4 regions of the Neobacillus sp. YIM B06451 genome follow, and region 2 is predicted to be linked to each of the others. Evidence: riboswitches for the same ligand, from Rfam matches in the RefSeq annotation. Region 2 holds a riboswitch; each other region holds the start of a gene.

Region 1 (8,531 bases), on a different contig from region 2:
GGGTAATAATGCCGAACACCCGGATAAAGTTCTCCTAAGGAAACTCCATGCGTACTATAGTGCGCATGGAACTTAACATAAACAGCAATTTTCAATTGAACCTCGATGGAAGATATGCGGGGTAAATATAGATACAAGCAAAGTGCATTAAATTGCAAATTAAAAAGGATAGATGGTGAGATGGAATAACTCCGACCCTTGCCTCTATCCCGTGCTTCCTATTCAGCTATTGTTTTCTATGTTTAGTAATAACCGCCTCAGCGTTGCATGGACTCCTTCCATTTCAAAAGCAATCTCCCCAGTCTCTTAAACTTCCCTCTGAACAAAGCGCCATCCACAAAGTAGTAGACTACAGCAACCCCCAGGACGTCTTTAAAGAGGTCAAATAGCGATGCGGAGCGGTAGGGGTAGAACGACTGGTGGATTTCATCCGTGAGCCCGTAAAGGGCCGCAGCGGCCGCGAGGAGCATATTCACACTTCTCTTGAACTTTATTTTCCCAGAAAGTACGGCAAGGACGTACAATATGTAAAGAATCGCGAATTCAATCAGGTGGAGCGATTCCTTGATTGACCGGTCTAGGGACGAGTCGGGGAGCTCGACGAAGTGGTTGCTTGGCAGGCTGGACATGACCCAAATCATGGCCATATAGATGAAAGGGAGCAGCCTGGCCACCCATTTAAGAACAAATTTCATAAAAATCCTCCTTCATGATGCATAAAAGTTCGCCTAATGACAAAAAATATTCCAAAAATTTGTGTGGCAATGTATATAATTCTACCATTGTGTTCAGAATGATTGCTGAGGTGATGATAATGAGAGAGGAAGAAAAAAAGCAATCTTCTCGAGGTTTTAAACGTTTTCTTAAAAAGAGCTGGGTAGTACCGGCAGTCTACATTGCAAGTGCGGCAATCATTCTGACAGGTGTCCTTTGGTATCAAATGAGCGGCGATTCAGCGGAAAAGTACAATTACAAAACTACTGAAAACGCCAAGAAGAAGTTTAACGAGCCCGCCCTTGAGGTGAACAAATCGCTTGAGAACTTCGCGATGCCGGTCGCAAACAAGGAGAACGCGGTCATCCAGAAAAAATTCTATGATAACTCCGCCGATCCGAAAGAGCAGCAGGAAGCATTGGTCGTCCACAACAACATCTATGTTCCAAACACCGGCCTTAACCTTGCGATGAAGGATGGTTCCGGATTTGATGTCACAGCATCACTAAGCGGTACGGTTACAAGGGTCGAGGAAGATTCGCTGCTCGGCAATGTAATCGAAATCCAGCATGACAAAGGTATTGTAACACAGTATCAGTCCGTGAAAGACATCAAGGTCAAGGTTGGCGAACAGGTTGATAAAGGGCAGGTACTTGCCGCAGCTGGCCAAAGCCAGGTAAACCAAAAAGGCGGTACGCACGTCCATTTTGAAATCCGCAAAGACGGCGTAGCGGTCAATCCGGCTGACTATTTCGACAAGCCGCTTAGCTCGCTCCAAAATAGCGAGACCGCTGACCCCTCCAAAAAGAAAGAAGCAGCCGAGGGTGAAGGGGAAAGCAACGCCCCTGTTGATGAAGAAGATGCCGAATCCGCTGAAGACGAACTCAATGAGCCGTCCGGCGACTCTTCTGACAAATCCGGAGATAAAAAAAGTTCATAATCATACGTTGAAATAGGGAGGGATAAACCCTCTCTTTTTTTTGTGAAAAATTGGCCCACGCCCTAAAACCCGTTCATTGTAACAATCTGCACGCAAAGTGTCCTCCTTCAGAAATTTCCCTAACCTATGGTAAAATGAGACAAAATGAAAAGGGGGATGGGTGATGAAAAAGCTGTTCATGATTGTTTCTGCTCTGATTCTGGCAGCCGTCCTGGCAGGCTGTACGGAGAAAAAACCCGACCCGGCGGACCGATTTTCCGACTACGTGAAGCTGTGGAATAATCAGGATTTTGGCGGAATGTACTCGTATCTGTCCACGGAAGCAAAAGCATCCATCAGTAAACAGGATTTTACGGAACGATATAAAAAGATTTATGGCGACCTACAGATCAGCAATTTGAAGGTGAGTTTTACGAAGCCGAAAGAGGATAAGCAGAAGGAAGGCGAAGAAGCTACATACGGCTTTACGGCAAGTATGGACAGCATCGCCGGACCGATTGAGTTCGGCCATGATGCCTTTCTCGTGAAGGAGGAGCGGGACAAAAAAGAAGATTGGTATGTTGATTGGAATACAACTTATATTTTCCCTCAGCTTAGGAAGGGGGATAAAATCTCCCTGTCGACGCAAGCCCCTGAACGCGGCGAGATTTTTGACAGGACGGGGAATCCGCTGGCGACGACCGGGCTTGTGTATGAGGTGGGTGTCGTTCCAAAGGATATGGAAGGGCAGGAAGCGGAAACATTGGCCCAGCTCGGGAAATTGCTCAATATGGCGCCGGAGAGCATTGAAAAGCAGGTAAAGGCCAGCTGGGTAAAGCCGGACTACTTCGTGCCGCTTAAAAAGGTTTCAATGAACGATGAGGCGTTAATCGCGGAATTGATCAAGCTTAAGCCTGTCCAGACGAAGAAGGTTGAGTCGAGGATTTATCCGTATGGGGCAGCGGCAGCCCATCTTGTCGGCTATGTCGGCAAAGTGACAGCCGAGGAGCTTGAGAAGCTGGAGGGCAAGGGCTATTCCAGCGGGGACATCATTGGCAAGCGCGGCATTGAGCAGGTGTATGAGGAACAGCTTCGTGGCGAGCCTGGAGTCCAAATTGTGATTAACAAGGAAGACGGTGGGCAGGAGGTTCTTGCAGAAAAGCCGGTGGTGGACGGGCAGCCAGTCAAGCTTACGGTCGATGCGGAGCTGCAGATGAAGATTACCGATCAGATGAAGGGTGAAGCTGGGGCCGTGGCCGCCATCAACCCAAAAACAGGGGAGACGCTCGCGCTTGTCAGCTCCCCGTCCTTTGACCCGAACCAGGTGGTATTCGGGATGTCGGCTGCTGAATGGAAAGCGCTCGATGATAATCCGAATAAGCCGCTTAATACGCGGTTCAATAAGAAGTTCGCGCCGGGATCGGTCATCAAGCCGATTGTCGCAGGGGCGGCACTGACGGCGAATGCCACTAATCCGGCGGATGTCATGAACGTAAAAGGCCTGAAATGGCAGAAGGACGCCTCGTGGGGAGGGTATTTTGTCACACGGGTGCATGAGGCCGCTAATGTAAATCTTGAGCGCGCGCTTGTGTTCTCTGACAATATTTATTTTGCGCAGACAGCGCTGAAGCTTGGCAAAGAGGGCTTTAGCGAAGGAATGAAGAAGTTTGCGTTCGAGGAAGATTTCGGCTATCCGTTCCCCCTTCAGGCTTCGCAGCTAGGTTCGCTTGATAAGGATATCCTGCTTGCTGACGCCGGCTATGGACAAGCGCAGCTGGAGATGAATATCGTCCATTTGGCGGCAACATACACGCCATTCCTGAACGGCGGGAATATGATTAAACCTATCCTTCTTCTAGATGACCAGCATGGGCAAGTGCTGAAGGAACAGGCAATCACTACGGAAGCTGCTGCAACGGTGGGTACGGCTCTCCGGAAGGTTGTATCCGATCCGGGCGGGACAGCTCGCGCGGCGGAAATAAAAGGCTATCCTTTGTCAGGGAAAACGGGCACAGCCGAGATCAAGGCCACCCAAGGCGAAACTGGCAAAGAGAACGGCTGGTTTGTCGCCTATAATGCCGATGCCGGGGATATGCTCGTCGCCATGCTCGTTGAAAATGTCCAAAAGCGCGGCGGCTCGCAAATCCCTGTCAAGCTCGTCAAAAACATCTTTATTGAAGCGCAGAAAGAGTAAGGAGCTAATGAAAGTCCAGAAAAGGTAGGGACAGTACATTCATTAAGCGCAGAAAAGTTAGCGGGCGGTTCACAAGGGAAAATCAAAAAGTAGCCTAGTGCACCGAAGGGAACGCACGTAAGGAACAAACAGCAAATTGACTTAAAGAGGGGATTCACAGTTGGAGCAAAGGACAGCAGCTGAAGCGGTGGCACTGGAATTTTATAACGATCGGCATCGCGCTTATTTTGAAAGGTATTTATTGCCTGAGGAGCAGCAGAAGTTCACGGCGATGCCTTTGGAGGCGTTAAAAGCATGCGAGGAGGAGAGCGGCAGGCATCCTGTCGTGATTATGTACAACGGTGAGCCTGCCGGGTTTTTCGTCCTGCATGAAGGAGAAGGGATTGCCAAGTTTACGGAGAATAAGGAAGACATCCTGCTGAGGGCCTATTCGATTAACAGCAGCTATCAGGGCCTCGGGATCGCTACACTGTCTCTTCGGCAGCTTGGCGGATTTGTTAAACAGAATTTTCCTGATAAAACGGAAATAATCCTTGCGGTGAACCACGCCAACGTCGCCGCGCAACACGTTTATCGGAAGTCCGGTTTCGTCGACCGGGGCAGAAGGATTATGGGCAGGATTGGGGAACAGTATGCTTTCCATCTTGAGCTTGATTAATAGAGCATTATTTTGAAAAGATAGAATACTACAGTACGTTAAATCGTTAATAACAGTAGTCCTTTTATGCTCGGGTTTTTGAAAACATTAAAAAAGCACCACCCTTTTGGATGGTGCCTCTGAGGCGGCGGGTTATTTCCCGCCTTTTTGTTTTGCATTTTCTTTTTCGGATTTCTCTTCTTTCGCTTCTTTTTCAGGCTTTTGCTGTTGGCCTTTATCAGAGCCGCCGGGTGCTTCGTCTTTTGTTTTTTCCTCTTTAGCTTGTTCAGAGGTTTCTTTCCCTTTTTGGCCTGAATCAGCTGGCTTTTTTGATTCCTCAGCCGCTTTTTCTTTTTGTGCAGGTTCGTTTGCCTTTTTATTCAGCGCATCTGTTTCTGTGGCGGTTTGCGAAGGGGGCTGCGCCTTTACGTTTTCTTTTTCATTTTTGGCAGACGCGCTTTCCTTCTTCACTGTTCCGGATGCCTTGCCAGTCCCGCTGTCCTTTTTAACAGTATCAGGAGTCTGTTTTGCCGGCTTTTCTTTTTTCGCGACTGAAGAAGTGACTACAGCTATTTCTTTTTTGGACAAAGCAGAAGCTGCTGTCAGCGTCTCAGTGGTTTCGTTATCGGCCGTTTCGGCTACTTTATCAGAAGCTGCATCGTTGGATGTTTCTTCACCGGAGGTACCCTGGCCGCTTCCAGTTTGTTCTTCATTTGCAGGAGCCGGAGTACCGCCGTTATCCTCAGCTTGTTCCCCATCCGTGGTTTCTCCGGATTCTGCAGGTGTTTCACTTTCCTGCCCGTCATCCTCTTTCTCTTCGTCCCTCGCGGCAAATCGTTCTTTTTTGGCAGTCAAGACTGAGAGTTTCTTTTCAAGCTTTTTTACCTGTTTGGAATTTTCATTTTCTCCTGCTTCCGCAAGTGAATTTTCCAGGTATGCAATTTTTTTATCAAGGACGATAGATTTGATTTGGTTCATCGTAACACCAAGGTCGGCCATGACTTCATCGATGTCCTGTTCTGCCAGCAAAGCTGTTAACTCTTCAATCGTTTTGCCGCTTAGTTCTGAAAGAGAGATTATTTTTGTGATTTCCCCATAGCCGAATTCCTTTGTGCGGAGCTCCTTGACTGTTTCCGTATCGAAGCCTTTGACAACGTTCGCGACCAAATAAGCATCGTCAATAACCTTTGCTGCCTCTTCCAGCTCTTCTTCTTCAAGCTGGCCTTCAACTACCTCGTCAAGTTCAGCCGTTTCTTCGAGTTTGTTTGTTAATTCCTCTTTCAATTCATCCGAAGCATCTTCATCGGCGATAACCTCAGAAACTGTTTCTTTGGCCGATTCCAAGAGTTTGACATAATCCGCGACCGCGCCACTTACAAATTCCGTCTTTTCGCTAGTAGTCATCAAAGCTGCTTCCGCCAGGCGTTCCTTTGCAAATTCCATCAACAGGCTAGCTTCCTTTTCCGAATCAAACGTAAAAAATAGCCTCAGGTCCTCAAAAAGCTGGTCGAAGCTATAAAGGAACTGGTCAGGGGTCGTTCCCGCCGTGCCTTCAAGCTCTGCGCTTGCACTGGCGGTTGTCCCAAACGCAAGGGTTGCCGCCAATGCGGCGGTAAATACAAATTTCTTCATCTCTTTCTCTCCCATGATTTTATTACAATTAAAACCGAAGGGAGATTAAGAAGTTTATCCGAACCTTCTTAGCTCTTCGGCAGCTGGCTGGCATGACCGTTGTTAGTCGAAGCCCCTATAGCTTTGCGGCGCCGGGTTTCCCCAGGTGTGCCCTTTCGGAGTTTAATTGCAATTTTAGTATAAAATAATTTTCCAATTATAAAAATAGCAAAATTTTTGTTTTCTATTTTTCAGAACCTTTAGACAGCTGAAAGGGTCTTTTGGTATACTTTTCGTGTAACGAAGTAATTCCATTTTTACCGAAATAAACCATGGCTCCGAGTGTAAACAGAAGGCAATGTTTCTAAAAAACTATGTTCTATTGCCGGGGGGAAAAGGGTTTGTCACTATTAAATTATCCATTTGCATCACGCCGGATGGCGGCGATTGCGAGAAACGGAATGGTTGCCACATCGCAGCCGCTTGCGGCCCAGGCCGGGCTGCGCATTCTTCAGCAGGGAGGGAATGCGATTGATGCGGCGATTGCTACAGCTGCCTGCCTGACTGTCGTTGAGCCGACGTCAAACGGGATTGGCGGGGATGCGTTCGCGCTCGTCTGGACACAGAACAAGCTATTCGGCTTGAATGGGAGCGGGCCGTCGCCTGCAAGCATTTCAATCGACAAAGTCAAACAGCTTGGGCATGAAAAAATGCCTTTGGCCGGATGGGTTCCTGTTACCGTTCCAGGGGTACCGTCTTCGTGGGCGATGCTGTCCGAACGATTTGGGAGGCTGCCTCTAACAGAGGTTCTCCGTCCCGCCATCGAGTATGCCGAAAATGGTTTCCCATTGTCGCCAATCACCGCGAAGTACTGGGCGAGGGCACACAAAATTTTTCAAACTAGGCTGAATGGGCCGGAATTTGATGAGTGGTTCAAGTTGTTTACGCCAGACGGCAGGGCGCCGGAGCCAGGGGAGATGTGGAAGTCGCCCGACCATGCCAGCACACTGCGGGAGATTGCGGAGACAAAGGCGGAAAGCTTCTACCGCGGCGGTCTCGCTGAGAAGATTGCTGCTGCTTCAAAAGCAGCCGGTGGTTTCCTTGACGAATCGGATCTAGCGGCCTACCAGGCGGAATGGGTCGAACCAATTTCCGTCAATTACAAGGGGTATGACGTTTGGGAAATCCCCCCGAATGGGCAGGGTCTGATTGCCCTGATGGCGTTGAATATTTTAAAAGAATACAATTTTACGCACCGGGAAAGCCCGGATGCCATCCATATCCAGCTTGAAGCGATGAAGCAGGCGTTCGCGGATGGAAAAGCCTATATTTCCGACCCACGCACGATGAGGGCGAAAGTGGATGACTTTTTATCGGAAGAATACGCGAAAAATGCCCGTGCGAATATTCAGGGAACAGCACAGGTGCCTGAGCCAGGCAGCCTTCCAAAAGGAGGCACTGTCTATCTCGCAACAGCCGATGGGGAAGGGAACATGGTTTCTTTTATCCAGAGCAATTATATGGGCTTTGGCTCGGGGATTGTGGTGCCTGGAACCGGGATTGCCATGCAGAACCGCGGCGTCGATTTTTCGCTTGATCCAAATCATGAGAACTGCCTGCAGCCGGGCAAGAAGAGTTACAATACGATTATTCCGGGCTTTCTGACGAAGGACGGGGAAGCGATTGGCCCGTTTGGCGTGATGGGGGGCTTCATGCAGCCGCAAGGGCATGTACAGGTCGTTATGAATATGGTCGATTTCGGCCTGAACCCGCAGGCTGCCCTGGATGCACCGCGTTGGCAATGGATCGAGGGGCTTCGGGTCGATGTAGAGCATGAGTTTCCGAATTATGTTATCCAACAGCTTGCCGCCAAAGGGCATGCAGTTTCGGTGGCCTATGATTCAGGAGGCTTCGGGCGCGGGCAAATTATCGTCCGGGACCCGCAGACAGGCGTGCTGACGGGCGGTACCGAGCATCGGACCGATGGCAGCATTGCCAGCTGGTAGAGGAGGGTTTATAAGTGAAGAAATTGCTTTTGACTGGCTTTGAGCCGTTTTTGTCCTTTCCGATCAATCCGACGGAAAAGATTGTAACCGCTTTGGACGGGCAGGAAATTAGCGGTTACCAAATTACAGGCTTGCTTTTGCCTGTGGACTATAACTCATCTGCCGGGCGGCTTTTGGAAAAAATGCGCGCGGAGGAGCCGGACGCAGTCATCTCGCTTGGGCTCGCTGCCGGGCGTTCATCAATCACGCCGGAACGGCTTGCGATTAACTGCCGTGACGGAGCCGCAGACAACAATGGTGTCGTGCTTGAGGACGCTCCGATTATCGAGGGCGGGCCGGACGGCTACTTTTCAACCCTTCCAATCAGGCGAATGGTAAATACGTTGAAGGAAAGCGGCTTTCCCGCCGAGATTTCCAATACCGCTGGAACGTACCTATGCAACAATGTCA
Region 2 (3,160 bases):
TTTATATTTTTTTGAAAATTTTTCCGTTATTATGTCAATATGAGCCTGGTTGATTCCGATAAATTTCTTATGCAGGAACCCAATGAATGTGTAATAAGATAGGAAAAGAATGAGTACGAGATTAATTTCGAGATGGTCATAGAATGCAAGAATTGGGAAAACTATCCCCACCTCAAACAACATTGGCCCAAACCGATCCAGGAAAAGCTTTGTAGTTGCAGCCCCGGTTTCAAGATAGACATATACATATTTCAGCAGGACACTTAGGAATAGCATAAATAAAGACGTTAAATATCGGGCCTGGTAATCCATATCGGAATAGCCATTATACAATTCGTTGCAGACTATGATTATAATGGTATAGATCGACAATAATGATAAGATTGACTGCAGCCGGCCCCTTTTCTTAAGAAGGATGGACATTATGCTATCAACCAGGAGATAAATAAATCCATATACGATCGAAAACCGATCAAATACAATCAGCGACAAAATGACATTGAAAAAGGAGTACCCAAAACCGGAAAAAACCTTTAAATTAACCTGATCAAACACGACCATAATACAGAGAAATAATAAAATGTCCCACTCAAGCTCGGCGGGAATCGTTATGAAAGCATTTGTTAAAAGCAGCGCGGGTATAAGAAAAACAAGACTGACATGTTTCCCGATAACGCTTCTCATGGTGGTTCACCTGTTTTCCTAGTAATAGTTTTCCTACTTCCTTCCATTTTACTTGAAAAAAACAGTTTTTTTAATCATTATTTTTCTACATACCCACGATTTTTGACGTAATTTGTCTATTAAAAAAGGTATATTTCAACTCCCGTTTACTATATACTTTGAATGAATAAGGGCAGCGGTTGCCCTTGTTTTACATTCTTCCTCCTAGGTATACACGATCCATTGCCAGCGCTAACCTTGTTAGTGCTCTTTTTTTGTCCTTTTTTAAGAACCATGGCGGTCCAGTTTTCCCCGTTTTAACCATAAACATGTCGAGATTTTCGGAGGGATTGTCGACCGGAAATTCTGGGTTTTAAACTATTGTTTAATTTATAATAACCTTATAAAAGATGTTCGGTATATAGAATTCAGCAAACGAAAATACCGCTCATCTTTCTTTTGCTTGTTCCGTACATAGTATCGGGACGACTCAGGGGAAGCGTTGAAGTATAGCCTTTACATGGACACTTGGGCTATATGGAGCCAATAGTGTAACCGGCCCTTTAGAAACAAACCTAAACTCTAAGGGGAGATGAAGAGAATGAAGAAAATTTTATCAGGTTTGGTAGCAGGGGCTTTGGCAATTGGAGTACTCGCAGGTTCCGCATTCGCGGCAGTAACGTTCGATTCGGCAACCGGTACGGGATTTGTAGGGAAAGGCGATGTTCAAACCGCTCTGGGATTGAATAATGCAGAAATGCAGAAGATAGCTAAGGAACTGGAGTTTACTTATGCGGAAGAGACTGTATATGCTGTTGAAGTATATTGGACCACAGGAGAAGGGACAAGGGGAGAAAAAACCCATTATGTTACCCACAAAAAAACTCAATCTATTAAGGCAGACATTGACTATATGGCCCGTAATCAAAAACAGGTAAATGGATTTATTTTGAAGGAAATGAAAATAACAGATATTGAAAACCCGGAAATCCCTGCTGTAGGTGATGTGTACCCTGGAAACTCTGGACATATTGTAACGTCCGTCGAGGAAGTATCCACAACAGGCGGTTTGTATGTTAACGGCGTTCTGCTACAGTAACAACTGCTTTTAACTAGGGAGGCACAGAAATACAGCCTTTAATCTGTAAACTTTGGCTGAAATAAAAAAGGAATCAATCACCATCGATTGATTCCTTTCATTTTACCTTAAGCATTTCGTTATCCAGGCGCCCTTCTTCTTTTAAAATCTCAACAAACGCCTCAACGACTTTCCTGTCATAATGGGTGTCAGCCATGCTGATTAACTCATTGACAGCATATTGGATATCATAGGCTTTGCGGTAGGCCCGATCCTCGGTCATAGCATCAAATGAATCGCTCACCGCGATGATTCGTGCTTCCAAAAGGATATCATCCCCTTTTAGGCCATGGGGATAGCCGCTCCCATTCAGCCTTTCATGATGCTGTTCGATTATAGTGGGGGTATCTTCATAGTAGAGGTCCTTCACCATTTCCGCCCCATCAACCGGGTGCTTCTTAATAAAGGCAAACTCCTCACTCGATAACCTATCGGGTTTATTTAAAATTTCGGTAGGTATATTAATTTTTCCGATATCGTGCAATATCGAAGCAATATATAAGTTTTCGAGCTTGTCTTTTGGGAACATAAGCTTTTTGGCAATTTTCATTGCATACTCAGTAACTCTATTGCTATGTTTGCTTGTATACTTATCCTTTCGTTCAACCTCTTCAACAATACTCTTTAAGCTGTTTAAACTCTCACTTAATTGATAAAAAGTTGGTTCAGTTATAACCCATAGATACACTACATTTGTTATAGTCGAGAAATGAATGGGTTCCTCTAAATTAGTAGCGGTAAAATAATCGCCTGGACCAAGTTCTATTTTTTCCCCATTTAGTTCGCAGATTAGGTGGCCGTCCAAAATATAAATAAACTCCGTTACATTTGGGGAGTCGCTAGGGTAAATATAGAGAATATTATTTTTTGTTATATTGGAGACCATGAATTCAGTTCCATCCCCACGTGCAAGAAGGCTAATATCAAATGCTTCAAGTGAAACTTTCTCCAATGCAGTTCCCTTTTTCCCAATAGTAAAAGCCAAATAGACCACCCCCTATTGTACAAAAAAAACGAGTCTATCTTTAATATTAGACTCGTAAAGTTACTTCTATCATATAGTATTCAAATAATTCATTCAATAAAATTTAGTATTATGGATATATTTTTACAATACGGATTGGGTCAATCCACACTTCTCTATCAGCAAAACGGACAAGTACCCAGCTGCATTCGGCAATTACTCCGTATTCCGCGGCCTTCGCAATCGTTTTATCCGACATTTTCAGCGTTTCCTCATAAATATCCGAAATGATTTTATCTAATTTTTCATTGTATTTTTGCGTTAGTTTTTCATGCGTTCCAGTGTCGCCTTCTTGAAGTTTTTTAATATCCTCAAGATACTGGGCTTGCAGCTTG
Region 3 (8,531 bases), on a different contig from region 2:
GTCGATGAGCAGGGTGAACCGGACGGGGATCGTTTATTGGCGCGCGTCCGTGATCTTCAGCCGGTACCGGAAACGTCGAACCGTGAAACGGAAGTCAGGGAAAGGCTGATATGGGAATATCGCTTCCAGGATGCTGCTGCCCACAGGGCAAAACAAACAGTATCCGAAATGAAGCGGAACCGTGAACTAGCGGATGAGCAAAGCGGAACAGACCTTCTAAAAAAGGCGAGAAAGACAATCCTGGACCGCCCGCGGTTCATGCAGGAAAAATCATTGAGCGCCGCCGAACGCGGAACCGCCTTGCATAGTATCATGCAGCACGTGAGGCTGGATCAGCCAATAACCGAGGATTCAATTGCATTGCTGGCAAGCCAAATGGTTGCGGCGGAGTTGTTGACGGAAGAGCAGCGCGAGATTATCGAACCCTCATTGATAGTCAAATTCTTTGAATCCGAACTTGGTCAAAGGCTTCTTTCGGCAAAAAAGGTCTACCGGGAAGTGCCGTTTACCGCTTCGATTGCAGCGAAAGAAGTTTACCCAGATTGGAAGGATGAAAATGAACCGATTTATATCCAAGGAATCATTGATTGCCTATTCGAGGATAGCGAAGGAATAGTCATGATCGATTTCAAGTCTGACAGGATCACCGGCCGCTTCCACAGCGGGTTTCAAGGTGCCGCACCGATTCTTGCCGACCGCTACCGTCTTCAAATTGACTTGTATACAAGGGCACTAGAAAAAATTTGGAAACGGCGGGTTGATGAGCGCTATCTTTTCTTCTTCGATGGCGCCCATCTCCTTAAGGTTGAAAGGGATAACGAAAACGTGTAAAAAAATGACATGAACCTCCAACTGGTTCATGTCATTTTACATATTCGCGGTCGTTGGCTGATCAACGAGCTTCGTATCGAGGACATTCGTCCCGCTTACCGCGCTTCCGGTTGCATTGAAAATGCCTGTATTTGAGCTCCCGGCACCTTGAAAGGTCTTGGCTGTACTTTTAGGAGAAATATTTAGGACATCGCCAAAATTAACAGTTCCTCCAGTAACGTTGTGAATATTTACCGGTCCGACAAGTGCCGGCATAAACTAACACGCCTTTCGTCTACAAATAAAATGCAGCTTATTGGGTTTCTGCCCGTTCGAGCAGCTGCCTGATATGATGGATTCGTGCTTCCATGCTGATGTATGGAGTGCTTCCAACCTGGATAATGGATGCTGCCGAAAGCCCCTTCACATCAATTGTTCCCACCTTGATGACCGGATTCAGCTGGAAGGTGTCGATAAGGATTGGTTCATAAATCGGAGGGAGAGGGATTGGCTCTGAAAATACTTTGAATTGGGCAAAGTCTCCTTCTTCATCAAAAAAGATTTCTGCCTCCCTCTGGACAGCAAGTGCCCGGGAATTGCCGAAGATTCTCATCGCGTCCCCGATTAAGATGGTCGAAGAAAATAATGCTGATTTTACAAAAATAGAATCAACTTTTGATATTCTTTGAAGCATCGTGTTACGATCCTCGGCTCAAAGGAACAAATGGCCCGATAATCAAGGATTCCGCCGGGGTATCAAAGGCGGATGCAAGCTGGATGGTTTGCGCATCTCCAACGAGGAGCAGCGAGGAGCTGGATACCCCAATAACCCTGATGCTGCCGACGGACAGTTCCCTGTTGTACGTTTGAAAAATCATTGTTGTTCCCCTTCTTTCATATTGGCGGGCAAATGATTAAAAAAAGCTAGAACGCCATTTTCGATTTCTTTTTTGAGCGCTTCTGCCGTTTTAGCGATTGAAGTGTCATCAGGCCCGGTTGCCCCGGCTTTTCTCAAATGTGCTTCAATCCTGCCAGGAAGCTGTTTTTTAATGTCATTTTGAATGAAGGAAAGGTAGGAGCCTGCATGCTGCACGCCAAGCTTCGTTTCCGCGGAAGCGATAAATCCGGGAAGGTCTGATTCGATGTAACGGTTGATTTCTTCTTCGACTTTCATCCCGCGCTGCATCATTTCCATCGGAGGAAGAGGCATCCCCGGCTGGCCGCTCGGGATAGAAAAATCCTCAATTCCTTGCAAGTCCTGGGGATTGAGGCCGATACTAAGCGTACCCTCCAACGTTTCAACCTTCAGCTGGTCGAATTTGTATTGAATCGTCCCGACATGAATAGGGGGTTTTTCCTTTAACTGCTTTATTTCATCCTCGGCACATCTGAGCGAGTTTTCAAGGGCTGTAATTCTTTGTTCATAAAGCTGGAGCTGGCCTTGCATCCATTGAATAATTTGATAGATATCCACGGAGTACACCTCTCTTCCTCGACCTGACATGGAGTCCTATTTAAAGGGGAACCGAAGGAGTTTGTATCAAAGGAAGTTTCCCTTCTTCACCAGGGGCCGGCGCTGGAAAGGTGAAAGGTTTTTGCGCGGCAGGGGCAGGACCGGTGAAACCTCCCGTATTCGCGAGATAGGAAGCGGGTTTGATAATCCCCGCACTTCCGATTTGAAAAACAGAGGAATTTGATATCCCGCCGATTCTAATAAAGTTGATTTGGATAGTTTGCTGGATATAAAAATTCATGCCGGCCACCTCACTAGATATTGAATGCAATAGGCTGGTCGATCCCGTCTGTGTCATACACATTTGTTGAACTTACGCTATTCAGGTTGCTGATCGCTTCCCCGGTATTAAAGGATCCGGCCCCCGAAAAGGTTTTTGCACTGGAGATGGGAGATAGATTCAGAACATCGCCAATGTTCATAACGGCGCTCGAACCCAAGGAAATGACCTGGACAATACCTACGATTGCTGGCATAGGCTACACCCTTTGAAATTATTCTCCTACTATCGTATGTACATAGCCCGGGAATGTGTGTAGTGTGAAAGAAAAACAGAAAATGGACGAGAAAACAAGTGCGGGATGGCAAAATCTACTATATAATTACGGAATGCGCCTAAATCTATAGGCTGGGCAATTTTTTTCGCCTACATAACCATGCAAAATGGATGGGGGAGTGCGTTATGGACAGTAAGCTGGAGCCGACAGTTGAAGGAAACCGGATAGCATCATTAGATGCAATGAGAGGGTTTGCGATAATAGGGATTTATCTGGTCAATATGCTGAGCTTCCACTCCCCTTATGTTTTCATCGACCCGCTAGAATGGTGGGGAAAAGGCATCGACCGGATTGCCTATTTGTTTATTGACGTATTTGCCCAGGCGAGCTTTTACCCATTGTTCTCTATGCTTTTCGGGTACGGGCTTATGCTCATGAGGGAGCGGGCAATTGGGCGCGGGGCCAATTTTACAGTGTTCGCCGCGAGAAGGCTGGCCTTTCTTCTTGCTGTGGGAATGGTTCACGCATTCCTTATTTGGCCGGGGGATATTTTGATTACATATGCGTGCGTCGGATTGCTCCTGTTGTTTTTCCTGCGGTTCAGTGGGAAGGCTCTTCTTATCTTAGCCTTGGCCATGTATACCGTTCCAAACTTGCTTCTCGGCCTTCTTCTGTTGTTGGCTGACGTGGCAGGTCCGACTGTAAACCTATGGGAAACGTATAAAGCTGACGCGCAGCAGGCACTTGCTGTATATGGAAATGGTTCGTTTCAGGAAATTACAGAAATGAGGATATCCGAATGGATCTTTCTCAACAGCCCTGAGACTATCCCAATCACATTATTCTCTATATTGCCACTCTTTTTGTTTGGAGCGGCGGTTGCAAAGCTCAGATTGCTTGAAGAGTCTGGGAGGCATTTGAAGAAATTCAAGGCTGCCGCGTTTGGGTTGCTGCTACCTGCGATGGCCCTGAAAACGTTGCCGTATTATGGGTGGGAGGGCTACAGCGCGGAATTTTTCCAGGACTTTTTTGGAGGCCCGCTTTTGGCTCTATGCTATGCGGGGATGATTGTCTTGGGAGCCGGAAAATTCGAGGCCGTGGCTGGCTGGCTTGCCAATGTCGGAAGAATGTCGATGACCAATTATTTGTTTCAGTCGATATTGTCGACATTTATTTTTTATGGGTATGGCCTCGGCCTTTATGGTAAGGTTTCAGCCGCACAAGGAACCCTTCTTGTTTTCGCCGTTTTCTTTATTCAAATCGCTGTCAGCAGCATGTGGATGAAAACATACCGGTATGGCCCGGTGGAATGGCTGTGGCGGAGTTTCACGTATTTCAAAGTCCAAAAATTGCGGAGGAGGGGGAATGCGTGAAAAAGATTGCGATAATTGGGAGCGGAGGGGCCGGAAAAAGTACGCTTGCCAGGAATCTTGGCAAAACGCTTGGTTTGAAGGTATACCATTTGGACGCCCTTTTTTGGAAGCCGGGCTGGGTTCCGATGGACCGGACCGCATTTATTCGCTTACAAAATGAAATCATGGATGAAGAAACATGGATTATCGATGGTAACTTCGGCTCTACGATGGATGCCAGGTTGGAAAAAGCTGATACGGTTATATTCCTCCATTATTCAACCATCCGCTGTTTAATTGGGATAGTGAAAAGAAGGATTCAGTACCAAGGAAAAACAAGGCCGGATATGAGGGAGGGCTGCCAAGAAAAGCTCGATTGGCAGTTCATCACCTGGGTCGCCGGATATAACCGGAAAAAGGCTCCGTCCATCCTTGGTAAGCTTCATAAAATGCGTGATAAACAAATTTATATATTTACCCGCCCTTCGGAGGCTGAAACCTTTTTAAGGGGGTTAAGTGAAAAAAATAATACAAAAGTACTAGGTATTTTTAGTTAAAATAGTTAATTAGTACTATATCCAACCAAATATAAACATTTTATGATGTGAGTAAGAGAACAGTCGACAAGATATGCGCGCTGTATCTCGATAAAGGCAAAGCTGATGAAAATCAGTGACGCAAAGCTACAGGGGCTAAGGCACGTTTGTGCTATGCCAGCCAGTTACCGAAAGATCAGGGTGCATCATAGGTGTGTTTATTTACCAATGACCCCCCTTTCGGTAAAGGCGGGGTCATTTTATTTTCAGGAGGTGACGAAGGTTGAAGGTCGTGAATCTGTCGAATGGGACGGAAATTGCAGAATCGGTAGACAGCGCCGACAGTTTTTTCAAAAGGCTAAAGGGCCTGATGTTTACAAAGGATCTGCCCGCGGGTCACGGCCTGCTCATACAACCCTGCCAATCCATCCACACATTCTTCATGAATTATCCAATCGATGTTGTGTATTTGGACGGAAACAACATCGTCGTGGGCATTGACGAAAATATGGCGCCCTCAAAGATTGGAAAGGTTCGCCGGAAAGCCCGCTCAGTACTAGAATTGCCGGCGGGTACCATTCAGAATACGGACTTGAAAGTGGGACATTGTTTATCTATCAAATAATAAAATTTAAGGAGCTAATCAAACATGATGAATAAAATGAAAGCATTGCTAACTGAAGAACAAGGACAAGGCATGACTGAGTACGGTTTGGTTTTGGGTGTTATTGCGATTGGGGTAGTTACAATTCTCATCACATTTAAAGAGAAAATTATAGCAATATTTACAGATGTAACAACTGAGATTGAAAAAGTAAATCCGTAATTTTTTCCAAAAACAATAATAGAAGATTTATTATTATTCAATTGGTTGAAAATCAACTGCAAGGTATCAGTGGGCACGAAAACCTTTTGTTCAATCTATATAATTCAAATGAGTATTTTGTAATGTAGTAGGAAAGCCTTGCGTTCAGGAGTCAACGTGGGGCTTTTTTCAATCAGAGATTTGCCCGGAAAAGAGGTTTTTGGAGTGATAAACGCCATTTTACTGTTTCTGCTCCTGGCCATCTGTATTGTCACAGATGTGAGGGAGCGGAAAATCTATAACAAGGTCCTGCTGCCTTTCCTGATTGTGTCACTGGCGGTAAATGGGCTGGCAGGCGGGATGGAAGGATTGACGAACTCTATTCTCGGTCTCCTTGCGGGTTTCGGGATCCTTCTCATTCCTTACCTGCTGGGTGGAATGGGGGCTGGGGACGTAAAACTCCTCGCCGTAATCGGAGCTCTAATGGGAGCCAAGTTTGTCGCGCTATCAGCGATTTATATGGCGCTTGCTGGCGGGGTTTTCGCTTTAGTTCTTATCGTGTTCCGCAAAAGCGCGAAACAATTATTAAAAGGGGTTTTTTATTCATTTACCGGATTGTTGAACGGATTGAAAATTCCCCTCATGTACGATAAAGATGCAATGAAACAGACATATCCATATGGAGTTGCAATCGCGGTTGGCGCCGCCATTCAATTTTTCCGGGCCGGGATGATTTTATGAGGAAGAATGAATCCGGCCAATCATTGGTGGAGACAGCCCTTGTCCTTCCCCTTTTATTGTTGTTGGTCGTCGGGATCATTGACTTTGGCAGAGTAACATACTCTTATGCCCACCTCCACATGGCCGCCCAGGAAACAGTCCGCAAAGGAGGGCTGGGGAGGTCGGATGCAGAAATAGCATCCTTCGCAAAAAATTATGTCCGCCTTGGGGATTCGAGCAACCTAATTGTTGAAATCACTCCACCTGGCTCAATTCGGAAATCCGGTGATTATGTGAAGGTGAAATTGAAATATCCAATAAAACTGTACACCCCGTTTTTGTCCAGCCTCTTTCCAACCCCGCTTTATGCGCAGACTGATTCTACAATCCGAGTTGAGTAGGAGGCACGGATCATGGGGAATTTTTTAAAAGAAGAAAAGGGAGTCGCCATCATCTACGTCGCACTTGCCATGGTGGCATTGCTTTGCATCACTGGGCTCGCCATTGACGGCGGATTGCTTTATATGACGAAAAGCAAGCTTCAAAAAACCGCGAATGCCGCAGTACTATCCGGTGCCCAGGAGCTAACCAATTCAGAGGAACAAGTCAATAAAGTGGTGAATCGAATCCTCGCCGACCACGGAGAATCTAGTTCCAGGGAAAGCCTGCTCATCGTGAAAGACAAAAAAGTGCGGGTGGTCCTTTTAAAAAAAGTAAAGCCTGCTTTCGTGGGATTGTTCGGGTTTGAAACAGTCGATGTCCGGGCCTCGGCGGCTGCATCGCTCGCTCCAATGGGAAGGGCAGCGGGAGTCGCGCCGCTTGGCGTACACGAAGATACTCCGTTGAATTATGGCACGGTTGTCAAATTAAAAACAGACTCATCAGGTTCGGTGAGTGGGGTTTTCGGCGTCCTTGCCCTCAATGGCCCCGGTGCGAAGACTTATGAAGAAAATCTTCGTTACGGGTATCAACAGGAAATTAAGGTGGGTGAAATTATCCCAACCGAGACAGGTAATATTGCGGGTAAGACGAGGACGGTTGTCCAGGAATTGATTAATGGATGCACCTCAGCTATCGGGGATTTATCCGACAGGGATTGCTCAAGGGTTATCCTGATACCCGTTTACAAGCCATACCAATTCGATTCAAACCAGCTAAAAAATATCCAAGTAAAAGGGTTTGCCTATTTTTATATAACAGAACCAATGAGTAACACTGATACATCCATTACTGGGATGTTCATTAAATGGCCGGGTACCGGTTTTTATGAAGAAGGCAGCATTGACCGTGGCGCTTATGCCATACGGTTGACAGAGTAGGTGGAAAAATGCGATCAAAAATGGTATTAGTGCTGGCCCTCGCCATGGGCATGATTACGACAGTGTTGTTTTACCAATACATGGCGAAGTTTGATAAAAAGGAAACGACTTCCGCGCCGTTGGCGGAAATCGTCGTCGCGAAAGAAAGAATCGATAAGAACGAAAAAATAACAGCAGAGAAACTTGAGGTCATCCTGGTTTCTGAAGACAGGGCCTTGCCGCAAGCGGTGCCTTCCATTTCTCAGGCGGAGGGAAAGCTTGCTGACGCCATGATAGAAAAGGGCGAACCGATTCTTGCCCACAGGCTCGTTTCCCAAAATGAAGAAACGGTATATGTTTCCCGTAAGGTGAGGGAAGGGTACCGGGCTGTATCCGTTTCCTTAAATCTGCCACAGTCAGTTACAAATCTGATCGAACCTGAAGATGACGTCGATGTGATTTTTGCTAAAGAAGATAAAAAAGCAGCCGACGCTCCTGATTTCAGGACGAATATTTTGCTGGAAAAAGCAAGGGTATTGGCTGTCGGCAGGAAAATTATCCTGCCGGAAAACACGAAGGAACCTTATGTTGAATATACGGCGGTTACGCTCGAAGTGAAGCCGGAAGATGCGGTAAAGCTTGTCAAGGCATCACAGGAAGGAATCGTCCATTTAATGCTGCATACGAGGCCTGTTTTGAAAGCTGATTCAAGTCCTTCGGAAGGAAATGAGAGTTAATTGATGGAAGGTGATGGAGATGGCGGGGTTTGATGAAAAGACAACAAGAGAGGGCGGCGCTCCGAAAACCCGCGGAAAAATGATTGCCGTCTGCAGCGCTAAAGGTGGGATTGGCCGGACGATCCTCTCCGTCAATCTTGCTGTCTCATTATCCAAACGAAATCACTCCGTCGCTGTTCTGGATGGCGATTTTCAATTCGGGGACGTTTCACTGGCAATGGATTTGCAGCACACGTTTACAATCAAGGAGGCGATGGACGGCT
Region 4 (8,531 bases), on a different contig from region 2:
TTGTGAAAATTGTCGGTGTTCCGTTCAACAGGACTTCAATACCATTGATCTCACTCATATCCAGGTTTACGTCCACAATGGCGCCATTTTCCCCGAATGTGAAGTTAATGGCTTGGCCATTATTCAAAAGGATTTTTCCGTTGGCGCCGATGTTTACACATCCACTGGCCAAAAGTTTAATCCATGCAAGTTCTTTTGCCTCAACGATTGGACCGCCCGGTGTTGGGTTTTCCGGGATAACAATTACTGGTGGAGCTGGTGGAGTCGTACCGCCGCCACCGCCGCTATTGTCTCCAGGAGGGGTTGTTCCACCACCACCGTTGTCCGCTGGCGGAGCCGCAGGGCAATCGAGCTTTATTGTTAGTAATCCTTCCGCAACTATTTTGGATGCATCAGGTAAATCTGATAACTTGAACGTTTTTACTTCTCCATTTACTGTCAGTTCAATCTTATCGATTAAGTCAATCGCCAGAGCAGCTTTGAGATCGATTGAATTGTTCTGTACCTCAATTTTTGTACCATTTTTCAAAACTACAACCGTCTTTGTGATAGTTCCGATACAGTTTGAAAGATCAAGCTTAATTTTCGTAAAAGCATTGCCGCCTTCCGCAAGGTCGCAGTCAAGCTTGACGGTTAAAAGCCCATCTTTTAATGTGACCAGGTTAGCTGCCAAATCGGCCAGTTTGATCATTTTTACCTCGCCGTACACTGTCAGCTTGAAGCCTTCAATGTCATTGATGCCCAGATTCAGCAAAAGATCGAGGGTATCCGAATTGAAATCTACTTCTGTTCCATTCTTCAATACAAGAACAGCCTTCTCGACCGGTCCGATACAGCCTTCAATCACTACCTTGATTTTGGTAATGGCAGGCACAACTGGAGGCTGGTCCTGTCCGCAATTGATTTTTATTGTGATTGTGCCGTTTATTGATTCTTCCGTAACATTTGCGTGAGACAACAAGTACGTTTTGGTTGTATCCCCGTTTTGCAGCTTCACGCCGGCGATATTTTCAAGCTTAACTCCTTCTTCCAGGGTCAGTAGGAGGCTTAGAAGCGAAGTAAATTGTACCTCTTTTCCGTTGGTAAGAAGAAGCCACGCTTTATCGAAAGGTCCAATACAGCCTTTAACAACAAGCTTTACTTTTGTCAATTCAGGGTTTTCCACTGGAGGCTTTTCTCCGCAATTAATCGTTATGACAATTTTTCCGTCAACCTTTTCTTTCGTTACCTTGGCATCCGTTAATAAATAAGTTGTCTCTTTATCTCCAACCTTCAGCTTTACTCCAGTAATCCCTTCGAGAGCCACATTCCCTTCAAGTTCAAGAAGTAGCTTTCCAAGTGAGGTGAACTTAAGTTCTTCACCATTTGCAAGAATCAGCCATGCGCTATCCACCAATCCAATGCAGCCTTTAAGGGCAACCTTGACTTTTGTCAATTCAGGTTTTTCAACTGGAGGCTTTTCATTGCAATGGATTTTAATTACGATTACGCCGTTAACGGTTTCTTTTGTTACTTTTGCATCAGCCAGCAAGTAGTCTGTTGTGTTGTCGCCTACTTTTAACCTGATGCCCACGATGTCATCGGGATTTTCATCCAGGACAAGCATCAGATTGCTTAAGGACGTAAACTCAATTGGATTTTTACCATTTAGAAGCAACCACGCTTGGTCAAAAGCTCCAACGCAATTTTTAACAACAAGTTTAACTGCCGCTCCGGCGTTATCTTTACATTCAATTTTAAAAACAATCGTGCCATTTTCATTTTTTGGCGAATCCACAAGAACTTCATCTTTATTGAAAGTCAATTCTTTGCCGCCTTTTAGGACAACTCCTACCTTAGCGATATCGGCAAGCTCAATATCGAGTTCATTCATTCCCTTGGTAAGATTGATTCTAGTATTTTTGTCGTCATTCAGAATAAAGAAAGTACCTTCAGCTAATGGGTTGCAGCCTTTTATCAAATTGACCTTATATTTGTTCTTCCCATTACCGTCCTGGCCATTGTTGTTTCCATTACCAGGATTCTGGTTATCTCCCTGGCCGCCACCGTTATTTTTTTCTTTTACAACATAAGAAAACGTAATGCTGGTAATTTCGTTCCCAACAAGTTCAGGCAGGATACCTGATTTCCCACCACTAAAACCGTTTAATGGTGTTTGTCCAATTAGAATGCTCTGTATGTCAAGGTTGGAGGTCCATCTCCAATCTCCTGCACTCCCCGCAGTTTCCACGGTAATTTCCAGTGGACCATCAAGATCTTTATATTTTCCCGCCACAAGGTTTGATACGTTGAGGACGAAAGTTTTAGTTTCTCCTTTATTGTCTTCTCCTCCCCCTTGTTTTGCGAACGCGGCTCCCATAGGAAGAATGTTAAAAATCATTAGAAGTACTGATAGAAATATTGCAGCGTTTCTTACTACAATCTTTTTCAAATAATAACCCTCCTGCCCTTTAATTTATGTTATTGATCAAAAATAACCGAATATTCACCAACTCTTTACGTAACACCTCCTCGTTGGGCCCTTGTATTTAATAATGGAAGTAAAATTTGACCCCATTATTATTAAAAAATAGTTTAAAACACCAAAAAGCTGCCAGAAAAAGGTTTCTGGCAGCTGGACGGCCATTCCGGAAGTGATCCGGAAGCAGGCTCCGAGGCTTTGCGTCCCACCCTTTCGGATGGTTTGCCTTTATCATCATGTATGTAATTGCGAACACTCTTTTAGTTGAGTTTATAGCCTCATTTCAGTTTATTGAATACCCGGTTAAATACTAGATAAACCAATTTATGAATTAACTTGCTACAAAGGTAATAAATACCTATTATTTCGGACTTTTTATGTGATTTATCGAATAAAAGGTGGACCTTTTTACCAATTATACCTTAATAAAGAATTTATATAAAGAATATTGTTCAAAATAAAGAACGTTTAATTCCTACCACCTTTTCTATTAGCCTTCATGAAATATCCCGGATCCTTTCTATGGCTTGGATTCAAGGCTGGAAAAAGAAAGTTGACCTAAACTCCCACTAATACTTTCATATAAAGAACGAATGGGCTTTAAAGAACAATTATTATATTTCCTCGTATGGAATTTTTAATAGAAACGGTTTTCGATGGATTATTCAATTACACGGGATTTTGCGGGTATTAAGAGGCAATAGCAATATAGTTTTAGGAAGGGGGAAAGCGGGAGCCAAAAGGGAGAAACCTGCCCAAACCGGACAGGTTCCTTTTTAAATTATTTTAAGTGACGGACGGTGCCATAGCTGGCAATCTTGAATTCCATATCTCCTGTTTGCTGAATGAGGAAGTACATTTCATTCTCTCCAGGCTTTAATGATCCTTTATATCCTGCATCAAGTTCTACGAAGAATTTAGCCTTGTATTCAACATGAACCTTCGACCTGCCAACTTCTTTCATTTCTCTGACCTCAACCTTTTTAATTCCCTTCTTAAATTCATCGACCCAGGCGGTAGTTGAAGGATTCAGGAATTGTTGCTTGGATACATTTGAATCCACTAGAAGATATTTAAAGAATGCAAAAGCCGGATTAATATTAAAAGGGATATCCAGGTCAAGTGCCGGCTCGCTGCTTACTCTGTAGCCAATTGACGGATAGTAGTTGTATCTGACAATATAGGCTTCTTTTTCAGCTGAATCGCCCACAGGAACTACGAGGCGGAAAACCTTCACGTTCTTGTCATTCCTCACAAATTGGGCTTCGGCTTTATCCCATTGCAGGAGTGAACCACCATCTGCCTCAGGCTGGGCAAGCTTCCCTTTATATACAATTATGCCGCGGTCTTTGATGAACTTTTCGGCCGCATGATGTGTTAAGGTTTTCTTTAAGTAAGCCAACAGTTCCTTTTTTGTGTCGATGGAGCTAGAAAGGTAGCGGTACGTTGTTCCCTTGTAGGCAAACGTTTTATACTCTCCTTCCTTATAGGACCCCCCCATTTGGACATAGGCTGATGCTTTCGCCAAATCCGCTGCCATTTTTACGGCTTGCTTGGCGGATAACTCGGTTGATGCTATTGCTTTTTGTGCTGTGGTATTTTTATTTGTTCCAGCAGCAAACGCCGCATCGGTAGTTTGCAGAAGAGGCGCCCCAAGTAAAGCCAATGTAATGCCTGCAATCAATATGTTTTTGTTTCTCATGTTTATTCCTCCCACTCATTTTGTCATGCAATTGAATAGTCGGAGGAGTAATGGAAAACGTTACATAATTTACCTGATTTTATGCAGAAAAATATTTGTTTCGTTCTTCACCACTAAAATGGTTGAGATTTATTGCCCGAACAACAGTGAGTAGCCCCGCCATGGATACACGACTTCATATGGTTGGAAAACCCAACTAGTTCTTTTCTGAAAAGAAAAAGCCCCCAAAACGGAGCTTTCACTCCATATTGGGGACGGATGTCCTAGTTAATATATCGTTTTTACAGTCTTCTCTCTGCTACGGCCAGACGGTTAATGGCACGCTGAAGCGCAAGTTCCGCACGTTTGAAATCGATATGCTCCTGCTGGCGCTCTCGGAGTCGCTGTTCGGCCCTCTCCTTCGCACGCAGCGCCCGCTCAACATCAATCTCATCCGATTGTTCCGCGGACTGGGCCAAAATGGTTACCTTCTCGGGACGGACTTCAAGAAATCCGCCGCTTACCGCAACCAATTCAGTTTTTCCTTCCTTTTTCATCCGAACGGCGGCAATTTGCAGTGGCGCGACCATCGGAATGTGTCCTGGAAGAATTCCCAGTTCACCGCTTTGTGCTTTCGTGCTTACCATTTCGACATCGGCGTCATAAACCGGGCCATCGGGAGTAACAACACTGACTTTGATAGTCCTCATTTTTCACCCTCCTGGCTTGTTTAGACCTCTACGCCCATGCCTTTTGCAGCTTCGACAACGTCTTCGATGCGGCCTACTAGGCGGAATGCATCTTCCGGAAGATGATCGTATTTTCCTTCAAGGATTTCACGGAAGCCTTTAACAGTTTCCTTGACCGGCACGTATGAACCTGGCTGGCCAGTAAACTGCTCCGCAACGTGGAAGTTTTGCGATAGGAAGAATTGAATCCGACGGGCACGGTGAACGACTAGCTTATCGTCATCACCAAGTTCGTCCATACCAAGGATCGCGATGATATCCTGAAGTTCACGATAACGCTGAAGCGTCTGCTGCACTTGGCGCGCAACATTGTAATGCTCTTCTCCAACGATTTCAGGAGAAAGGGCACGTGAAGTCGAAGCAAGTGGGTCTACCGCAGGATAAATACCCATTTCAGAAAGCTTACGTTCAAGGTTTGTCGTTGCATCCAAGTGGGCAAATGTTGTAGCCGGAGCCGGATCTGTGTAGTCATCCGCTGGTACATAGATTGCCTGGATGGAAGTAACGGAACCTTTATTGGTTGATGTAATACGTTCCTGCAGCTTACCCATTTCGGTAGCAAGTGTCGGCTGGTAACCAACCGCTGATGGCATGCGTCCGAGAAGGGCGGATACCTCCGATCCTGCCTGCGTGAAACGGAAAATGTTATCCATGAAGAAAAGAACGTCCTGTCCCTGTTCATCACGGAAATACTCAGCCATTGTCAAACCGGTAAGGGCTACACGCATACGAGCTCCAGGCGGTTCGTTCATCTGGCCGAATACCATCGCTGTCTTTTTAATAACGCCCGAGTCGGTCATTTCATGGTAAAGGTCGTTTCCTTCACGGGTACGTTCACCAACACCGGCGAAAACGGATATACCACCATGCTCTTGGGCAATGTTATTGATCAATTCCTGGATAAGGACGGTTTTACCTACACCCGCGCCACCGAAAAGGCCGATTTTACCACCCTTGATGTATGGTGCAAGCAGGTCAACTACCTTAATTCCTGTTTCAAGAATTTCGACTTCTGTCGAAAGCTGTTCGAAAGAAGGAGCCTCGCGGTGAATGGAATCCCTGCGGGCGCTAGCCGGAACTGGTGCATCCAGGTCAATTGAGTCACCCAGTACGTTAAAAACGCGCCCAAGGGTTACATCGCCAACCGGAACAGAAATAGGGGCACCTGTGTCCACTACTTCAAGTCCGCGTGTCAGCCCGTCTGTGGAAGCCATTGCAATGGTACGGACAGTATCGTCACCAAGGTGAAGGGCTACCTCAAGGGTCAGGTCGATATCGACTTCTGATTCATTGCGCGCTTTGGAACTGATTTTTATTGCGTTATAGATTTCCGGAAGGTTGCCGCTGTCAAACTTAACGTCAACAACCGGTCCCATAACTTGCAGGACATGTCCTGTGTTCATCGTTTTCCCTCCAATCTGAAAAATCCGGGGACCATGGCCGTGCCCTTGCCTTTTGAAGGCAATATAGCGGAAGGCCTTGGCCACTCATTCGTGTCGCACGTTTACTCCAAAGCAGATGCTCCGCCGACAATCTCGGTGATTTCCTGAGTGATTGCCGCCTGGCGGGCACGGTTATATTTCAAGCTGTATGCATTAATAAGCTCTTTTGCATTGTCGGTTGCATTCCTCATTGCCGTCATCCTGGCAGCGTGTTCGCTAGCCTTGCCGTCGAGGAGAGCTCCATAAATAAGGCTCTCCGCATATTGCGGGAGGAGAACTTCGAGAATTTCCTCGGCATTTGGCTCGAATTCATAGGATGTAAGCTTTGTGGAAGCAGAAATATCCGTTAACGGAAGCAGCTTCTTTTGGGTTACTTCCTGTGAAATCGCACTGATGTAGTGGCTGTAATACATATACAGTTCGTCAAATGTACCGTCGGAAAACATGCCCACCGTGCTGCTTGCAATTGCCTTTATATCGTCAAACGATGGCTGGTCGGAAATGCCGACTATGTCAAGTACAACATTCATTCCCCTCTTGATGAAAAAGTCCCGTCCAACCCGTCCGATTGCAATAATGCCAAATTCGTCATTCGATTTATGGCGATCCTTAATTGTCTGGTACACCTGGCGCAAAATATTGCTGTTATAAGCGCCAGCAAGCCCCCTGTCAGAGGTGATGACAAGGTAACCAGTCTTTTTTACCGGCCTTGACTGGAGCATTGGATGGTTTGCATCCTTGCTGCCAACCGCGATCGAAGCCGTCACTTCCTGAATCTTTTCCATATAAGGGACAAAGGACTTGGCATTCATGACTCCACGGTTCCATTTTGCCGCCGATACCATTTCCATCGCTTTTGTAATCTGGCTCGTTTTCTTTGTGGAAACAATCCTGGATTTAATGTCGCGTAATGATGCCACTGGTTCTCACCACCCTTATCAAAGTTAAGGCCGAAAGCCGCGTGGGCCCCTGCCTGTTATTGTTGGAGAATATTCCGGCCCTGGCGCCCTTCACGATGCAGGCTCCCTTTAACGAGGAAAGCCTGGAAACCGGAAGGGCTCAGCGCCATTGCCATTATTCCGAAACTGCAAACGTCTTTTTGAATCCGTTGATTGCAGCAGCCATATCGTCATCGGAAGCAAGTTCCTTCGTCGTACGGATATGGTCCAACACATCTTTGCGGTTGTGGTCGAGCCATGTGTAAAATTCATTTTCAAAACGGCGGATATCGCCGACAGGGATATCATCAATGAATCCGCGTGTCAGTGCATAAAGGATCATAACCTGCTTTTCAACCGCAATCGGTTTGTGCAAGTCCTGCTTGAGCACTTCTACTGTGCGTGCACCACGGGCAAGCTTCGCCTGGGTTGCTTTGTCCAGGTCGGAACCGAACTGGGCAAAAGCTTCCAATTCACGGTAAGAGGCAAGGTCAAGGCGCAAGGTACCTGATACCTTTTTCATCGCTTTGATTTGTGCTGAACCACCTACACGGGATACTGAAAGACCAGCGTTGATTGCCGGGCGAACGCCGGAGAAGAACAGGTCGGATTGAAGGAAAATCTGGCCGTCAGTAATGGAAATTACGTTTGTTGGAATATAAGCGGAAACATCCCCCGCCTGCGTTTCAATGAACGGAAGGGCAGTGATTGAACCCGCGCCTTTCGCATCGCTCAATTTCGCTGCGCGCTCAAGAAGGCGGCTGTGCAAGTAGAATACATCCCCTGGATATGCTTCACGGCCTGGAGGGCGGCGAAGAAGCAGGGAAAGTTCACGGTAAGCGGCAGCCTGTTTTGTAAGGTCATCGTAGACGACAAGGACGTGCTTGCCTTCGTACATGAACTCTTCAGCCATTGATACTCCCGCGTATGGAGCTAGGAACAAAAGCGGTGCCGGCTGGGATGCCGATGCAGTTACAACGATTGTGTAATCAAGCGCGCCGTACTTACGGAGAGTTTCAACGGCGTTACGGACTGTTGATTCTTTCTGTCCAATTGCAACATAGATACAAATCATGTTCTGGCCTTTTTGATTCAGGATCGTATCGATAGCGACAGCTGTTTTACCAGTCTGGCGGTCACCGATAATCAATTCACGCTGTCCGCGGCCAATAGGAACAAGGGCGTCAATCGCCTTAATCCCGGTTTGCAGCGGCTCATGAACGGATTTACGGTCCATAACCCCTGGGGCGACCGCTTCAA

The links. A riboswitch is a leader RNA that binds a small molecule or an ion and turns the genes downstream of it on or off. The one in region 2 is predicted to bind cyclic di-GMP.
Region 1: it holds a riboswitch for cyclic di-GMP, as region 2 does, so the genes downstream of both, RB160_RS11775 (DUF5667 domain-containing protein) here and RB160_RS19530 (hypothetical protein) in region 2, are expected to answer to the same signal.
Region 3: it holds a riboswitch for cyclic di-GMP, as region 2 does, so the genes downstream of both, RB160_RS14465 (DUF192 domain-containing protein) here and RB160_RS19530 (hypothetical protein) in region 2, are expected to answer to the same signal.
Region 4: it holds a riboswitch for cyclic di-GMP, as region 2 does, so the genes downstream of both, RB160_RS11895 (LPXTG cell wall anchor domain-containing protein) here and RB160_RS19530 (hypothetical protein) in region 2, are expected to answer to the same signal.

Annotation. Positions count from the first base shown of each region.
Region 1 is NZ_JAVFKJ010000005.1:152,515-161,045, reverse strand. Features, by position in the region: gene RB160_RS11800 (hypothetical protein) at 1-19, opposite strand, end outside; gene RB160_RS11795 (VanZ family protein) at 258-695, opposite strand; gene spoIIQ (stage II sporulation protein SpoIIQ) at 815-1,654, shown strand; gene RB160_RS11785 (penicillin-binding transpeptidase domain-containing protein) at 1,818-3,827, shown strand; gene RB160_RS11780 (GNAT family N-acetyltransferase) at 3,988-4,485, shown strand; gene RB160_RS11775 (DUF5667 domain-containing protein) at 4,618-6,096, opposite strand; cyclic di-GMP riboswitch class I at 6,172-6,258, opposite strand; gene RB160_RS11770 (gamma-glutamyltransferase family protein) at 6,477-8,081, shown strand; gene RB160_RS11765 (pyroglutamyl-peptidase I) at 8,096-8,531, shown strand, end outside.
Region 2 is NZ_JAVFKJ010000015.1:17,080-20,239, reverse strand. Features, by position in the region: gene RB160_RS19535 (ImmA/IrrE family metallo-endopeptidase) at 1-684, opposite strand, end outside; cyclic di-GMP riboswitch class II at 1,150-1,233, shown strand; gene RB160_RS19530 (hypothetical protein) at 1,265-1,762, shown strand; gene RB160_RS19525 (HD domain-containing phosphohydrolase) at 1,860-2,786, opposite strand; gene RB160_RS19520 (coiled-coil domain-containing protein) at 2,896-3,160, opposite strand, start outside.
Region 3 is NZ_JAVFKJ010000008.1:52,997-61,527, reverse strand. Features, by position in the region: gene addA (helicase-exonuclease AddAB subunit AddA) at 1-831, shown strand, start outside; gene RB160_RS14505 (spore germination protein) at 868-1,086, opposite strand; gene RB160_RS14500 (spore germination protein GerPE) at 1,124-1,504, opposite strand; gene RB160_RS14495 (spore gernimation protein GerPD) at 1,509-1,688, opposite strand; gene gerPC (spore germination protein GerPC) at 1,685-2,284, opposite strand; gene RB160_RS14485 (spore germination protein GerPB) at 2,325-2,564, opposite strand; gene RB160_RS14480 (spore germination protein) at 2,578-2,799, opposite strand; gene RB160_RS14475 (DUF418 domain-containing protein) at 3,006-4,193, shown strand; gene RB160_RS14470 (DNA topology modulation protein) at 4,190-4,729, shown strand; cyclic di-GMP riboswitch class I at 4,815-4,901, shown strand; gene RB160_RS14465 (DUF192 domain-containing protein) at 5,001-5,333, shown strand; gene RB160_RS14460 (Flp family type IVb pilin) at 5,358-5,534, shown strand; gene RB160_RS14455 (A24 family peptidase) at 5,739-6,254, shown strand; gene RB160_RS14450 (TadE/TadG family type IV pilus assembly protein) at 6,251-6,634, shown strand; gene RB160_RS14445 (pilus assembly protein TadG-related protein) at 6,647-7,552, shown strand; gene cpaB (Flp pilus assembly protein CpaB) at 7,561-8,268, shown strand; gene RB160_RS14435 (CpaE/TadZ family protein) at 8,288-8,531, shown strand, end outside.
Region 4 is NZ_JAVFKJ010000005.1:180,806-189,336, forward strand. Features, by position in the region: gene RB160_RS11895 (LPXTG cell wall anchor domain-containing protein) at 1-2,431, opposite strand, end outside; cyclic di-GMP riboswitch class I at 2,607-2,698, opposite strand; gene RB160_RS11900 (DL-endopeptidase inhibitor IseA family protein) at 3,243-4,163, opposite strand; gene RB160_RS11905 (F0F1 ATP synthase subunit epsilon) at 4,445-4,852, opposite strand; gene atpD (F0F1 ATP synthase subunit beta) at 4,873-6,294, opposite strand; gene RB160_RS11915 (F0F1 ATP synthase subunit gamma) at 6,396-7,253, opposite strand; gene atpA (F0F1 ATP synthase subunit alpha) at 7,408-8,531, opposite strand, start outside.